Regions from separate parts of the Acidovorax sp. ST3 genome, predicted to be linked through region 2. Evidence: predicted binding sites of a transcription regulator. Region 2 holds the regulator's gene; each other region holds the start of a gene.
What was found. Region 2 encodes HrcA, which represses chaperone genes, less so after heat shock. Its sites were predicted from a motif close to TTAGCACTCNNNNNNNNNGAGTGCTAA; they were not measured.
Positions count from the first base shown of each region.

Region 1 (5,471 bases), 180 kb from region 2:
AAAGGCTTTTCATGCGGGACGCGTCATGGCAGGCCGGTCTTGCGGGTGATGGCACGTCGTTTGCGGTAAAGCATTGCCGCCCGCTGCGTTGCGGGCGGTGGCCGTCACCCCGTCGAGCCCTCTCTCGGTCTCGGCGCCACGGCCAGTCCTACCTCTCTCTCAGAAAGCACCCCATGGCCCTCCACCCCGCTACTCCCAATGGCTCCCTTCCAGGCACCGACAGCGATCCCTCCGCAGAGCGTCGGCAGCTGGTGCTGCTGACGGCGGCCACGGGCTGCGTGGCGGCAGCAGGGGTTGCCGTGCCCCTGGTGTCCAGCCTGGCCCCCAGCGAACGCGCACGGGCCATGGGCGCCGGTGTGGAGGTGGATATCAGCGACCTGGCGCCCGGTGGCGTGAAGACGGTGGAATGGCGCGGCAAGCCCGTGTGGGTCATGCGACGTACACCCGAAATGCTGGCCGCCCTGCCCCAGCAAGACGCCGCGCTGGCCGACCCGGCCTCGCGCAAGGACCAGCAACCCGAGTACGCCCGCAACCCGCAACGCTCCATCCGCCCGGAGGTGTTTGTCTCGGTGGGTATCTGCACGCACCTGGGCTGCTCCCCCACCGCCGTGCCCGCAGGCACCAGCAACCCCAGCGTGGGAGACCAATGGCAGGGTGGTTTCTTTTGCCCCTGCCACGGCTCCACCTTCGACCTGGCAGGCCGCGTCTTCAAGAACAAGCCCGCGCCCACCAACCTGGAGGTGCCGCCGCACCGCTACGTGTCTGACACCCGGTTGCTCATCGGGGACGACGCAGCCTGATCGATGGCAGCCGCCTGGGGCGGCGCATTGCCGGTGCCACTTCGCGTCAGACCTGCTTCTGCTGCCACAGCACATCCAGCACATGCTGGGTGGCGCGCTCTACCGGGCCCGCGCGGTGGGCAATGCCCAGGGGGCGCCACAGCCGGGGCTGCACCGGCAGCATGCGGATGCGCGGGTCCAGCGGCGTGGCGGTAGAGGCCTCGTGCGGCAGCAGCGTGGCTCCGTAGCCCGCAGCCACTAGGCTCTTGATGGCATCGTTGTAGTTGAGCTGGATGCGCGCCTTGGGCTGCTCGCCCGCCAGGGCCAGCCATTCGCTCGTCAGGCGTGACAGGCTGGTGCCATCGTCATTCAGGATCAACGGCTGCCCCGCCAGCCACTGGGGCGTGACCCTGCGGGGTGCCGCCCAGGCCGAGGGGACAAACGCCATCACCGGGTCGCGCCGCCAGGGCATCATCGTCACCCCGCGCACCGACGCCATGGGCAAGGCCACCAGGCCCACGTCCAGCGTGCCCAGCGCCAACCGCGACACGGTCTCCTGTGACGTGAGCACCACCACCTGCACATCGATGCCGGGGTGGTGCTGGCCCAGCACCTCCAGCGCCTGGGGCAGCAGGTGCGCGATGGCGCCGGTGGACGCGCCCAGCCGCACCCGCCCCTCCAGCCCCTGCACTTGGCGCCGTACCAGGTCCATGGCCTCGTCGGCATCGGCCAGCAGGCGCCGGGCTCGCTCTACCAGCACCTCTCCCGCGCCGGACGGCCGCACCTCGCCCCGCTTGCGCACCAGCAACGGCGCACCAATCAACGCCTCCAGGTCCGCAATGTGCAGGCTGACCGTGGGCGGCGCCAGGTGCAGCGTGCGGGCCGCTTCGGCAAAAGACCCGAGGTCAGCGATGGTGACCAGGGTGCGCAGCCGGTCGAGATTGAGTTCGCGCATGACGTTCAGCAGAACTGATCTTGAAGTTTGTGAAATTCAACTTTCCAAAGTTTAGACCGGCGCCGAAGATTCCACATCCCCCCATGCCAGGAATCCGCACCATGACCACCCAGCCCCTTGTTTTCATTGACGGCGACCAAGGCACCACCGGCCTGCAAATCCACCAGCGCCTGCACGGCCGCACCGACCTGCAGCTGCTGACACTGCCCGAGGCCGACCGCAAGAACCCCACCCGCCGCGCCGAAGCCATCAACAGCTGCGACATCGCCATCCTGTGCCTGCCCGACGCCGCCGCCCGCGAAGCAGTCGCCGCCATCCACAACCCCGCTGTGCGCGTGATCGACGCCAGCTCGGCCCACCGCACGGACGCGCAATGGGTCTATGGCTTTCCGGAAATGGATGCGGCGCAGGCCGCGCGCATCGCCAGCGCGCAACGCGTCAGCAACCCCGGCTGTTACCCCACAGGCGCTATCGCCCTGCTGCGGCCCCTGGTGCAGGCCGGCTTGCTGCCTCCCGACCATGCGCTCAACATCCATGCGGTGTCGGGCTACTCCGGCGGAGGGCGTGCCCGCGTGCAAGCCCACGAAGGCCCCGAGGCAGGCCATGCGCCCGCCTTCCAGGTCTATGGGCTGCCGCTGGAGCACAAACACACGCCCGAGATCGCGCAGCACGCCGGGCTGTCGCAGCGCCCGTTTTTTCTCCCCTCGTACGGCGCCTTCCGCCAGGGCATCGTGCTGACCATCGGGCTGCATCTGCGGCAGCTCGCGCCCGGTACGCAAGGCGAACACCTGCACGCCTGCCTGCAGCAGCACTATGCCGACGCCCCCTTTGTCGAGGTGATGCCCCCCGCCGCCACCGAAGCGGCCGAGCACCTGGACCCACAGGCCCTGAACGGCACCAACCAGCTGCGGCTGGGGGTGTTCAGCAACGCCCGCCACGGCCAGGTGCTGCTGACCGCCGTGTTTGACAACCTGGGCAAGGGCGCCTCGGGGGCGGCGGTGCAGAACCTGGATCTGATGCTGGGCGGCACGACCTGACGGGCGCGGGCAGAACCGGAGAGGAGAAGCCTTCTTCCCCATGTTCTGGGGGGGTGTCTTGAAATGGCCACAAATGCCCGTATCATTAGCACTCACCGCAGACGAGTGCTAACACCGCGCTCCCTGCTGGCAGTTTGGTGGCCCCGGATGGCCGGGGCTGATTGAATCCATCAGCTTTTTTTACTGAAAACAGGAGCAATGCAATGAACCTTCGCCCTCTGCACGATCGCGTGATCGTCAAGCGTATTGAAAGCGAAACCACGACGGCCTCCGGCATCGTGATCCCTGACAACGCCGCCGAAAAGCCCGATCAAGGTGAAGTGTTGGCCGTGGGCCCTGGCAAGAAGAACGACAAGGGTGAAGTGATCGCCCTGAACGTGAAGGTCGGCGACCGCGTTCTGTTCGGCAAGTACTCGGGCCAGACCGTCAAGGTCAACGGCGACGAGCTGCTGGTCATGAAGGAAGACGATCTGTTTGCCGTGGTCGAGAAGTAATTTCTCACCCCTGCGTTACTCATCTTTTCATAGCTGCTTGCGCTGATTAATCATGCGCTAGCAGCCAATTTGAACCCAATTTTCAGGAGCTCCAAAATGGCAGCAAAAGACGTAGTTTTCGGCGGCGAAGCCCGCGCACGCATGGTTGAAGGCGTGAACATCCTGGCCAACGCGGTCAAGGTCACGCTGGGCCCCAAGGGCCGTAACGTGGTGCTGGAGCGCTCGTTCGGCGCCCCTACCGTGACCAAGGACGGTGTGTCCGTGGCCAAGGAAATCGAACTGAAGGACAAGCTGCAGAACATGGGCGCCCAGCTCGTGAAGGAAGTGGCTTCCAAGACCAGCGACAACGCTGGTGACGGCACCACCACCGCTACCGTGCTGGCCCAAGCCATCGTGCGCGAAGGCTCCAAGTACGTGGCCGCTGGCCTGAACCCCATGGACCTGAAGCGCGGTATCGACAAGGCCGTGCTGGCCCTGACCGAAGAGCTGAAGAAGGCTTCCAAGCCCACCACCACCTCCAAGGAAATCGCCCAAGTGGGCTCGATCTCGGCCAACTCCGACGAGTCCATCGGCAAGATCATTGCTGACGCCATGGACAAGGTCGGCAAGGAAGGCGTGATCACCGTGGAAGACGGCAAGTCGCTGCAAAACGAGCTGGATGTCGTGGAAGGCATGCAGTTTGACCGCGGCTACCTGTCGCCCTACTTCATCAACAACCCAGAAAAGCAAGCCGCTCTGCTGGACAACCCCTTCGTGCTGCTGTTCGACAAGAAGATCAGCAACATCCGCGACCTGCTGCCCACGCTGGAGCAAGTTGCCAAGGCTGGCCGTCCCCTGCTGATCATTGCTGAAGAAGTCGAAGGCGAAGCCCTGGCTACGCTGGTGGTCAACACCATCCGCGGCATCCTGAAGGTTGTGGCTGTGAAGGCTCCTGGCTTCGGCGACCGTCGCAAGGCCATGCTGGAAGACATCGCCATTCTGACGGGCGGCAAGGTCATCGCTGAAGAAGTGGGCCTGTCCCTGGAGAAGGTCACGCTGGCCGACCTGGGCCAAGCCAAACGCATCGAAGTGGGCAAGGAAAACACCATCATCATCGACGGTGCTGGTGCCGCTGCCGACATCGAAGCCCGCGTGAAGCAAATCCGCATCCAGATCGAAGAAGCGACCAGCGACTACGACCGTGAAAAGCTGCAAGAGCGCGTGGCCAAGCTGGCCGGCGGCGTGGCAGTGATCAAGGTCGGCGCTGCGACCGAAGTCGAAATGAAGGAAAAGAAGGCCCGCGTGGAAGACGCCCTGCACGCTACCCGCGCTGCGGTGGAAGAAGGCATCGTGGCCGGTGGTGGCGTGGCCCTGCTGCGCGCACGCCAAGCGGCTGGCGAGATCAAGGGCGACAACCCCGACCAGGACGCTGGCGTGAAGCTGATCCTGAAGGCCATCGAAGCCCCTCTGCGCGAGATCGTTTACAACGCTGGTGGCGAGCCATCGGTGGTGGTGAACGCTGTGCTGAACGGCAAGGGCAACTACGGCTTCAACGCTGCCAACGACACCTACGGCGACATGATCGAAATGGGTATCCTGGACCCCACCAAGGTGACCCGTACAGCCCTGCAGAACGCCGCTTCCGTGGCATCGCTGCTGCTGACGACCGAAGCCATGGTGGCTGAGGCTCCAAAGGACGACGCACCTGCTGCTGGCATGCCCGACATGGGCGGCATGGGTGGCATGGGCGGCATGGGTATGTAATTGCCCGGCCCCTGCGCAGCAGCCCGGTGCTCGCTGCGCAGTCCACAACACAAAAGCCCGCAGGCCTTACGGTCTGCGGGCTTTTTTCATGGGCGCCAACGCGGGGCGTCAGCTTGCGGCGGCTTTACTCCCCGCTGGGCTGCACCCACCAGTAAATCAGCACCAGGGTACCAATACCGGTGAGCGACAGCAGCTGCCACCAGCCGGAGCGCCCAATGTCATGCAAGCGGCGTGCGCCCACCGCCAGCGCGGGCAGCAGCAGGGCCAAGGCGGCAATGCCGTAGAGCACCTGGCTGATCATGGTGGCAATCACCAGCACGCCGAGCTGGAACAGCGCGAACCACCAGAACTCGGAGCGTGGCGCACGGCCCGAAAACCCGGCGTACTGCGCGAAGCAGCTTTTGACAGCCGAAACAAAATCCATAGCGAACTCCCTCTCTTGAACAATCGTTGCTCGGTCACG
Region 1 is NZ_QKVP01000002.1:913,076-918,546, forward strand. It holds gene petA (ubiquinol-cytochrome c reductase iron-sulfur subunit) at 174-800, shown strand; gene DNK89_RS09100 (LysR family transcriptional regulator) at 847-1,734, opposite strand; gene argC (N-acetyl-gamma-glutamyl-phosphate reductase) at 1,836-2,771, shown strand; gene DNK89_RS09110 (co-chaperone GroES) at 2,975-3,265, shown strand; gene groL (chaperonin GroEL) at 3,362-5,008, shown strand; gene DNK89_RS09120 (DUF805 domain-containing protein) at 5,133-5,432, opposite strand.
Region 1: the regulator HrcA is predicted to act here: its motif matches at 2,857-2,883, upstream of DNK89_RS09110 (co-chaperone GroES).

Region 2 (5,471 bases):
GCGATCTTGTAGGTCATGCCCGTGAGGTTTTCACCGAGTCGCAGAGCTTTGACCATCTTTAGTGCACTCTCTTCGCTTTGTCCAAAAGCGATCAGCGTGGCAAACATGAGTACGGATGCAATTCCGATTCGAAAAGCAATGAGCAATTTTCTTGAAGTTGACATGGGCTTTAGGTTCTTGGCATTTCTCGCAGTACATAACTCATACAACGACAGCGGGCGCGGTCATGGTGATACCAGACGACCTGCGCGAGCATAGCCGTTGTCGGCCAGTAGCGGACATTGATCTTGGAGGTGGAAACGACATGAGCCAAGGCACAGACGGGCTGTCACAACCTGAGAGGCCATCGTCGGCATTTGAGCGGATAGGCGGGAAAGCGATCCTTCTTATGCTCGCCACTATGTCGGGTAGTGCAGGAGTCATCGCCTTGCAAACCGGAGAACTTGCCGAGGGAGGATCGCGTAGTGCCCCTTTACAGGTTAACGTTCTGCACGGAGTAGCCGCGTACACCGGTGGTGCGTTTCTCCTCTCCGTTAGTGCAACACTGCTCGTGTGCGCGTTGTCAGGGTTCAGATTCCGGCGGACGCTATTAGCCTTACTTACCGTTAACCTTGCGGCGTTCTTTGCGGCAATCGCCGGACGTATTTTTGCTCTGTAACCAAGGCGTTGACTTTCCGCTTTGGGCCCTGAGCTGTCTCTCAGTGCTAGGGCGATTTATGCCCTTTTGCTTGGCTTTCGAGCTCACTGCGGTAGAGCCGCTGAGCGATCACTACAACGATGCTCAGCACAAGCCACACCGCAAACGGCAGACCGAGGGGAGTCCCGGCCGCGAGCAAGGCAAGCATGGTCGCAACAACCATGTAAGAGGTTCCGTACCGCTTAGCAATAGCTGCCCCGTGCGGGAGTGGAGCGTGACTGGCGTCGCGAACCAACTTTAAGTCCCCTAGAAATCGGACGCGCCACCCTATCCAGCCACAGTACAGCGCAACAAACAGCATGTATGCATGCAGCGCAAGCACTAGATAGATTGCACTTCCAAATTTTTCTGTCATTTGGTCTTACAGATGTCCGTTTGTGGCCGCTATGCGAAGTATTGAATTCCCAGCCAAACAAGAAGTGCGCTGAAAGCCGCCACCTGAATACGCTTGCTAATTGCATTCAGACGGTCAATTTCTACATCGAGTTGCGCAGATTTTTCTGAAGACTTTCGCTTGCTTAGCCTGGCGATCTTTACCGCCATGACTAGCTGCACAACGACAAATATGAGCAGAATTATTGCGACTTGATACTTGGTCATAGCGGCTTCTTCTGGTCGAGTTGAACGGCATCAGCCAGCGGCCGGTAGTGGCCGAATTCTGCCCCACGGCGTGGGGCGCTGGCGGGCCTGAGTAGACGGTGGGTGTAACCTGTCCGTCAACCAGAAGCCAAAATGCGGCGCTGAATGCGTGCCTTGCCTGATGAAGATGTGGCCCAGGCCGCCGGGCGTTGCCCTTCCTGCTGGTGCGACCAGCCCAATCTGGCGGATATGCTTGGCGAGCCGCTCAGCAGCTTGCGTGACCACCCCCACCGCCTCGGAGGCTGGGGCCAAGGCCGTTGGGCCAAAATACGATTACAAAAGTAAAATCATTCCATGCTCGATGACCGTGCCAAGTTGTTGCTCAAAGCCCTGGTCGAGCGTTACATCGCTGATGGGCAGCCCGTGGGATCGCGGACGCTTTCTCGTGCGTCTGGCCTGGATTTGTCTCCAGCCACGATTAGAAACGTCATGGCGGACTTGGAAGAACTGGGCCTGATTGCGAGTCCACATACCTCCGCAGGCCGCATTCCCACCGCGCGTGGATACCGTTTGTTTGTGGACACGATGCTGACGGTGCAGCGGGAGTCGGTCATGCCGGCGCAGTTGGCTCCGGAGCAACCCCAAAAGGTCATCGCCAACGCCGCACAGCTGCTGTCCAACCTTTCCCAGTTCGTCGGTGTGGTAATGGCACCTCGGCGTACTTCCGTATTTCGCCACATAGAGTTCCTGCGACTCTCTGAAAAGCGCTTTCTCGTCATCATCGTGTCGCCGGAAGGTGACGTACAGAATCGTGTGATCTTTACCGAGGTGGATCACTCCCAGTCGCAACTGGTCGAAGCCTCCAACTTTTTGAATGCCCACTATGCCGGACTCGCGATGGAGCAGGTGCGAGAGCGTTTGAAGTCCGAGGTCGATGTGTTGCGCGGAGAGATCGCATCGCTCATGCAGGCGGCAGTCAACGTAGGGTCGGAGGCGCAGGACGAGGTGGTGATATCTGGCGAGCGCAACCTGCTCTCCGTCAGTGATTTCTCCAGCGACATGGGCAACCTGCGCAGGGCATTCGATTTGTTTGAGCAGAAGACGCAGATCCTTCGCCTTTTGGATATTTCAAGCCAAGCGGAAGGGGTACGCATTTACATCGGCGGCGAGAGCCAGGTCGTACCTTTTGAAGAGCTCTCGATCGTCAGCTCCCCTTATGAGGTAGATGGCAAGGTGGTGGGGACTTTGGGTGTGATTGGTCCTACCCGCATGCCATACGACCGCATGATCCAGATCGTGGACATCACCTCCAAGCTGGTGTCCAACGCTCTCAGCCATCGCAAGTAAGCCCCTACAATACGGTGCTTGCCCCGTTGTATAGCGCTGGAGCATGGCTGGGGGCGTTAGCTCAGTTGGTTAGAGCAGAGGACTCATAATCCTTTGGTCGTTGGTTCAAGTCCAACACGCCCTACCACCCTCGATTGCAGGGTGGGCCCAACAACAAATGACGTGTTTTGTGATTCAAATCGCGCAGTTTGTTTTTGGAGCCTTCATCGTGCATTACAATCTCGGCTTGAGTTGAATTGACTGTCTGTTTGCAGGGCCTGACTCAGGAAAGCAATCAGAAAAAAGCAAATTTCAAGGGTATCCAAGAAATCATGCTATAATTCAAAGCTTAGCGGCTGTAGCTCAGCTGGATAGAGTACTTGGCTACGAACCAAGGGGTCGTGGGTTCGATTCCTGCCAGCCGCACCAACAGGTAAGCCCTGCAAGTCTATGATTTGCAGGGCTTTTTCCTTTGACTGGAGCTGATAAGCTGTTTTTCCACAAGCCAGTTGTGGGGGGCTTTGTGGGGGACTTTTGGGTAGAAAAGCCAAGCGGTCTTGCCCTACCTTCCCGTTGCGCAAGTACCGTTCGAGTTGCCCGAGCTGGTGAGGCAACTGTCGGCCAGGAGCAGCCGACGGCGGTGGATGAAAGCGGACACTCCACGTTGAAGTTGACCCGCACGCAACAGCAGTGCGCCGCACCAGGTAGGCGCGCCCATGCGCCTCGCGACGCATTGCTGTTGAGTGGTCATGCCAAACAACCTGTTAGGTGGTTTAACCAAAAAAGTGCCTCTTCAAGCCGAGCGCGATGAAGACCAGGATAGAGAGCGCGACCACTTGCAGAAGCCCCTTCGCACTCACCGACCGCCGTTGCGCTGTTTGCTCCTTCAGGAAGTCTGAGAACGATGCACGGATATCTTCTTCCAGTTGGATGAGCCCCGTGATGCGGGCGTGCTCCTCTGGATTCGTCTTGGCGTCGAACTGCCGCAGTTGATCTTCGAGCGCGCTCTGACGCTTTCGAGAGTCGGCCAAAGGGCCAAACAGCGGGAATTTAGGTCTATTCATCAATGGTCGCGCAAGTGATGTAATCCGCGATGACTGCGGGATGAGGAAGAGTGTGCGGATTGTTCTGGACACTGACTCATCCTGGAAGTGGCCTGCTGCCTATGGTTGGAGGCGGATGGTTACCTAAATATCGAGGCATAAAAATTCCGCGAAGCTTGGCAATCGTCGGCCGAACAGAACATAGCTTGGCAGCACTCAAGGGCCGACCTCTTTAGCGGCACGTTTCGCGCTGCGCTCAAGCCGTTTTTTAATCAATGGCCGCTTTGGGGAATGGAGCCCTCCGACTGCTCAGGGCCCAAAGCGGAAGTCAAGAGCGTAGCCGAGACAAAAAATTTTGCCCCTTAGTTGCTCGTTGCCTTGATGATGTTCAGAACGATGAGCTGGGGCAGGAGTGCAGTCATTCCAATAGCAATCCACCACCAGCCCTTCCTACGTAGGCTCTGCACTTCGGCATCACCCTCTTTGCCAAGCTGAATGATTTGATATGCATTCAGGTGTCCGAGCCGCTTCATCAGCTTCAGCTTTTGGGGAAGGAGCCAGACTGCTCCGACAACTATCCAAAGAACCACCGAAGCGAAAAAAACGGATACGAGCGTCATTAAGAATGCGAAGGTCTGCTATTAGCCGGATTCTGCCCCACGGCGAGAGACGCTATCGGGCTCTAAGCCGAAGTTAGGGTTTGCGATAGCGCTTTTGACGTTCGCGGTGGATTTGCAGATCGTCGGACATCGATTTCGACCTTCCAGCGCCAAAAATGGAAACCCAGCCTGCAAACAGGGAAAGCACGGCAGGGAGAAGAATCGTCGTGAGACCCATGCCATCTCGCGCCAACTTGAAGGCCATTGCGGCAAGTACCAATGCAATGCCTCCAATAACTAGGCGCCTCGCCCAGAGAAACGTCCCCTGCATAAGGCGCTCTGCCCCAGAGACAGGCTCGTTGGAGCCAAACTTGTCTTCAAAGAACGCCTGCCAGAAGACCCAGAAAATAATGGGAGCCAGCAGTATTGCGAAGAAGGCTCCCTCCCCATCCATCACAAGCCAGGCAGAGAGAGAAACCAAGACGATGCCTACTGCAATGAGAACTCTGCGCTCCATAACTTCCCAGCGCTCCATGCCTTCTCCTCAATGAGTGGGTGAACGTCTGCTCTTGGCCGTATGCCGCCTTTGGCAGGTGATAGCGAGCATACCGTCACCTCTGCAACCCCAGTTCTTTGATGATGCTTCGGTCGGGGAAATTTGGGGGATTCTGTTGGTCAGGGCTGTACATAACAGTACGAATTGAGTCGGAACGGACGGCTTTCAACTGTGTAAAATCAACGACTTGCAGGCGGCTTGGAAACTACGAACCAAGGGGTCGTGGGTTCGATTCCTGCCAGCCGCACCAATGTTTAAAGCCTGCAATCGCAAGATTGCAGGCTTTTTCATTTGTCCAGGCGCTTTGCGCTGATTGGAGAGTTCTGGCGATGAGCAAGGCTTTTACCAAGGAAACCGATAGTGCCGACGATGACGAAGGATTGGCGCTGCCTCCTTTGCCGCCGGGTGGCAAAAACTACATCACCCCGTCAGGCTATGCACGCCTGAGGGCAGAGCTGTTGGATCTCATTGACAACGAGCGACCGAAGATCGTGGATGTGGTGCACTGGGCGGCCAGCAACGGAGATCGGTCTGAAAACGGCGACTACCTCTATGGCAAGAAGCGCCTGCGCGAAATTGATCGGCGCATCCGTTTTTTGACCAAGCGGCTCGAGATCGCCGAGGTAGTGGACCCCAGTTTGCATGCGGGCAGTGAACAGGTGTTCTTTGGG
Region 2 is NZ_QKVP01000002.1:735,024-740,494, reverse strand. It holds gene DNK89_RS24220 (hypothetical protein) at 1-107, opposite strand, end outside; gene DNK89_RS08250 (hypothetical protein) at 1,082-1,297, opposite strand; gene hrcA (heat-inducible transcriptional repressor HrcA) at 1,631-2,623, shown strand; tRNA gene DNK89_RS08240 (tRNA-Ile) at 2,674-2,750, shown strand; tRNA gene DNK89_RS08235 (tRNA-Arg) at 2,955-3,031, shown strand; gene DNK89_RS08230 (hypothetical protein) at 3,376-3,738, opposite strand; gene DNK89_RS08225 (hypothetical protein) at 4,008-4,265, opposite strand; gene DNK89_RS08220 (hypothetical protein) at 4,339-4,779, opposite strand; gene greB (transcription elongation factor GreB) at 5,130-5,471, shown strand, end outside.

Region 3 (5,471 bases), on a different contig from region 2:
CGAGCAGCTCGGTGTGTGGGCTGACCGCAACACGGTCGAGATCGTGAGCCAGGAAGGCGGTGACCCCGCGGCCGTGAGCTTTGATGCCGTGACCGCTGGCAAGGCGCGCGGCAAGGACGTGGTGCTGGTTGACACTGCCGGCCGCCTGCCCACACAGCTGCACCTGATGGAAGAGCTGAAGAAGATCCGCCGCGTGGTCACCAAGGCCGATGCCACGGCCCCGCACGAAGTGCTGCTGGTGATTGACGGCAACACCGGCCAGAACGCGCTGGCCCAGGTGCGCGCGTTTGACGACGCGCTGCAGCTCACCGGCCTGATCGTCACCAAGCTCGATGGCACGGCCAAGGGCGGCGTGCTGGCCGCCATCGCGCAGGAGCGCCCCATCCCCGTGTACTTCATCGGTGTGGGCGAAAAGCTCGAAGACCTGGAAACCTTCAACGCCCGCGAATTTGCCCAGGCCTTGCTGAGCTAACCCTCACGATCTGCGCTCAACTATTGTGAGAAATGGCCCCATCCGGGGCCATTTACACGTTTACGGATCGCAACGTTTCCTCCATCATGGGCTTTCCCCTTGGAAAGCACGGAGGCCCATGTTCATTGAGCTGGTCAAAGGCGTTGCGCTGCTGCTGGCGCTGTGCTTTCTGCACGGGTTCAACATCCGCGTCTGGCGCCAGCACCCGTGGGTGGGCCAGGTCTTTTCGGGACTGATCTTCGGCGGCATCTGCGTGGTGGGCATGCTCACCCCGGTGGTGCTGATGCCGGGCGTGATCTTTGACGCGCGCTCGGTGGTGCTGAGCATGGCCGGCCTGTTTGGCGGCCCGCTGGTGGCGGGCATTGCGGCGCTGATGGCGGCCACCGGCCGCCTGTGGCTGGGGGGCGCCGGGGCCGAGGTGGGGCTGATGGTGATCGGGCTGTGCACTGCCCTGGGGCTGGTGTACCGCGAGGGCCGCGCTCGGGGGCGGCTGGGGGTGGAGCCCGTCACCCTGGCACTGTTCGGGCTGCTGCTGCACACGGCGGTGATCGCGCTGTTTCAGCTGCTGCCCGCCGAGGCCGTGCAGCGCATCAACCAGACGCTGGCCCTGCCCTATCTGCTGACCTTCACCCCCGCCACCGTGGTGCTCGGCCTGTTGCTGCACGATGTGGAGCAGCGCATGGCCACCGAGCGGGCGCTGACGGGCACGGCCGCGCGCCTGCATGCCATCACACAGGCCATTCCTGATGTGCTGCTGGTGCTGGATGCCCAGGGCCGGTATGTCGAGGTGTTGTCCCCCAACGACTCCGCCCTGGTGGCCAGCGCCCCGGTGCTGGTGGGCCAGCGGCTGCACGACGTGCTGCCCGCCGAGCAGGCCGAACGGTTCATGGCGCTCATCCGGGACACGCTGCAGTCTGGCCAAACCCACAGCGTGGAATACGAAATGCAGACACTGTCAGGGCTGCGCCAGTTTGAGGGGCGCACCCAGCCCCTGGGCGTGCAGGTGGGCGGCCAGGCGGCTGTGGTGTTTCTGGCCCGCGACATCACGAAGCGCAAGCAGGCTGAAAGTGCGCTGCGCGAGTCCGAGCTGCGCTTTCGCTCGCTGCTGCGCAATATTCCGTCCATCTCGGTGCAAGGCTACCTGCAGGACGGCACCACCAGCTACTGGAACCAGGCGTCCGAGCAGCTGTACGGCTACACCGCCGAAGAAGCGCTGGGCGGCAACCTGCTAGACCTCATCATCCCGCCGCCCATGCGCGACGGCGTGCGGGCACACATGCAGCACATGTTCGCCACCGGCGAGGTGATCCCGGCGGGCGAGCTGCAACTGCAGCGCAAGGACGGCACGCCGGTGCATGTGTTCTCCAGCCATGCCTACATCCAGGTGCCGGGGCACCCGCCCGAGATGTTCTGCATCGACATCGACATCTCGGGCCGCAAGGCCGCCGAGGACGAGGCACGCTACCTGGCGTTCTACGACGCACTCACGCAACTGCCCAACCGCCGCCTGCTGGTGGACCGGCTGCAGCAGGTGCTGGTCAACGGCGCGCGCTCGGGCCTCACCACGGCCGTGCTGTTTGTGGACCTGGACAACTTCAAGACCCTGAACGACACCCGGGGCCACGAGGTGGGCGACCTGCTGCTCAAGGACGTTGCCCAGCGCCTGCGCAGCTGCGTGCGCGAGCAGGACACTGTGGCCCGCCTCGGAGGTGACGAGTTTGTGGTGGTGCTGCAGAACCTGAGCAGCGACGCCCCCGAGGCCGCCGCACAGGCGCGCACGCTTGGCGAGTTGGTCCTGGCGCAATTGCGCCAGCCGTACGAGCTGGCGGGACACGAACACCACTTCACGGCCAGCATTGGCGTGACGCTGCTCACCCACCAGCGCGACTCGGTGGACGAGGTGCTCAAGCAGGCCGACATGGCCATGTACCGCGCCAAGGACGCCGGGCGCAACACGCTGCGCTTTTTTGACCCCGACATGCAGCAGGCCGTGAACCGCCGCGCCTTGCTGGAGACCGAACTGCACAACGGCCTGCGGCGCTCCCAGTTCCTGCTGCTGTACCAGCCGCAGGTGGACAGCCAGGGGCGGGTGACCGGCGCGGAGGCCCTGGTGCGCTGGCAGCACCCGGTGCAGGGCATGGTGCCGCCGTCGGAGTTCATCCCGCTGGCCGAGGAGTCGGGCCTGATCCTGCCGCTGGGCCAATGGGTCATGGAAACCGCCCTGCGCCAGCAGGCCCGCTGGCAGCAAGACCCGCTGTTTGCGCACCTGAGCCTGGCCATCAACGTGAGCGCACGCCAGTTCCTGCAGGACGACTTTGTGGCCCAAGTGCTGGCCCTGGTGCAGCAGACCGGCGCCAACCCGGCACAGATCAAGCTGGAGCTGACCGAAAGCCTGCTGCTGGACAACGTGGACAGCGTGATCGCCACCATGCGCGCCCTGAAGGCCCACGGCCTGGGGTTTTCGCTGGACGACTTCGGCACGGGTTACTCGTCGCTCAGCTACCTCAAGCGCCTGCCGCTCGACCAGATCAAGATCGACCAGGGCTTTGTGCGCGACGTGCTGCTGGACGCCAGCGACGCTGCCATCGCCCGCTCCATCATCGGGCTGGCCGGCAGCTTGGGCCTGTCCGTGATTGCTGAAGGGGTGGAGACCACAGCCCACCACCAGTTTTTGCTGGCGCACGGCTGCCAGGCCTTTCAGGGTTACCTGTTTGGCCGCCCGCTCACGCTGGAAGACTTTGAAAACCGGGTGCGGCAGGGCGTGTAGAGGGGACAGAGGCACTCCATAACAGCTGGGACCGACCGTTCGAGGGCGATACGTTGACAGTTATTCACTATGTTTTTGATAGCTTCTCAGGCATGTTGCACTGGCGCTTGATACTGATTTGACTCTGAAGATGTCAAACGGTATCAATGAGCAACCCGACGGGAACTCCGGGCTTAGCACTCAATCAGAGAGAGTGCTAATATGATGGCTTAGAGGAAAGGATTCCCGGAATGAACATTCAATCTGGAACCGCGACGATGTCTCTGGCACCCGCCAATACCTGGGCGCTGGTGCCCCCCTTGGGCAACCTGGACGCCTATATTTCGGCTGTCAACCGCCTACCCCTGCTCACGCACGAAGAAGAGCAGACCTACGCACGCCAACTCAAGGACAACAACGATCTGGATGCCGCCGGCCGGCTGGTGATGTCGCACCTGCGTCTGGTGGTCTCGATTGCACGCCAGTATCTGGGGTACGGCCTGCCCCATGGCGACCTGATCCAGGAAGGCAATGTGGGCCTGATGAAGGCCGTCAAGCGCTTTGACCCCGACCAGGGTGTGCGCCTGGTGAGCTACGCCATGCACTGGATCAAGGCCGAGATCCACGAATACATCCTAAAGAACTGGCGCATGGTCAAGGTGGCCACCACCAAGGCGCAGCGCAAGCTGTTCTTCAATCTGCGCTCCATGAAGCAGGGTTTCAAGGCCGACGCCTCGGCCGCCGATGTTGCCACGCACCGTGACACCCTGTCAGACCATGAGATCGACGCCGTGGCTGCACAGCTCAACGTGAAGCGCGAAGAAGTCATCGAGATGGAAACCCGCATGGCGGGTGGTGATGTGCTGCTAGACCCGGCACCGACCGATGACGGCGAGCAGGCGTTTGGCCCCATTGCCTATCTGGCCGACGCATCGCACGAACCCACGGCGATGATCGAGTCGCGCCAGCGCGACGCCCTGGCCACCGACGGCATTGCCAACGCCCTGGCCAGCCTGGACGACCGCAGCCGCCGCATCGTGGAAGAGCGCTGGCTCAAGGTCAACGACGACGGCTCCGGCGGCATGACGCTGCATGACCTGGCCGCCGTGTACGGCGTGAGCGCCGAGCGCATTCGCCAGATCGAAGTGGCCGCCATGAAGAAGATGAAAAAGGCCCTGGCCGAATACGCCTGACCGGGCCGGGCAGCGGGGTTAATATCCCCGGCTGCAGAAGTTGCCTCGCGGGGCCCCAGTTCTGGGGCCCCGCATCGTTTGGGCCCCCGAATATTCTTCAAGGAGATTGCACCCCATGCCCTCACGTCCCGCCTTTACCGGCCGTGTTTCCCGCCGTGCTTCGCTGTTGATCGCCCTGGCTGCCGCATCCCCATGGGCGCTGGCGCAGAACTCCGGCAAGGCTACGGCGCCCGCGCCACTGGCTTGGCCCACCAAGCCGCTGAAGATCATTGTGGGCTTTCCGGCCGGTTCGTCACCTGACCTGACGGCGCGCACGTTCTCGGAGCCCCTGTCCAAGGCCCTGGGCCAGCCTGTGATCGTGGACAACAAGGTGGGTGCAGGCGGCAACATTGGCGCCGACGCAGTGGCCAAGGCCCGTGACGACCACACCATCGGGCTGATGATCAACGGCAACATGACGATTGCCAAGCTGCTGAACCCAGCCGTTCCGTATGACCCGATCAAGGACCTGGCACCGCTGAGCCTGATCGGCACCTCGCCGCTGATCCTCACGGCCCCCGTCAATCAGCCTGGCGTGGCTGCCAACGGCACTGCGCGGGACTTCTTCGTGGCCGCACGCAACGGGGGCGACAAGTGGAGCTATGGCACGCCCGGCGTGGGCACGGTGGGCCACATCGGCACCGAGCTGCTCAAGGCACGCAGCAACATCAACCCCGTGCATGTGCCCTACCCCGGCTATCCGCAGGTGGCCAACGCGATGCTGGGCGGCCAGCTGCAGATGGCGCTGCTACCCCCGGCGCTGGCGCAGGCCCAGGTGCGTGCAGGCAAGCTGCGCGCGATCGGCGTGACCTCGTCCGGACGCAGCCCGCTGGCCCCCGATGTGCCGAGCCTGGCCGAGGCTGGCATCAGCAACTTCAACCTGGAGATCTGGAACGCCTTCGCAGCGCCCTCCACCATGCCCAAACCGATCCAGGCCAAGCTGGCCGCGCTGCTCAGCGAGATCGCCCGCAGCGAGGATGTGCGCAGCAAGCTGTTCCAGCAAGGGTGGCAGACGGTGGGC
Region 3 is NZ_QKVP01000003.1:395,782-401,252, forward strand. It holds gene ftsY (signal recognition particle-docking protein FtsY) at 1-472, shown strand, start outside; gene DNK89_RS11060 (EAL domain-containing protein) at 591-3,239, shown strand; gene rpoH (RNA polymerase sigma factor RpoH) at 3,470-4,411, shown strand; gene DNK89_RS11070 (tripartite tricarboxylate transporter substrate binding protein) at 4,527-5,471, shown strand, end outside.
Region 3: the regulator HrcA is predicted to act here: its motif matches at 3,413-3,439, upstream of rpoH (RNA polymerase sigma factor RpoH).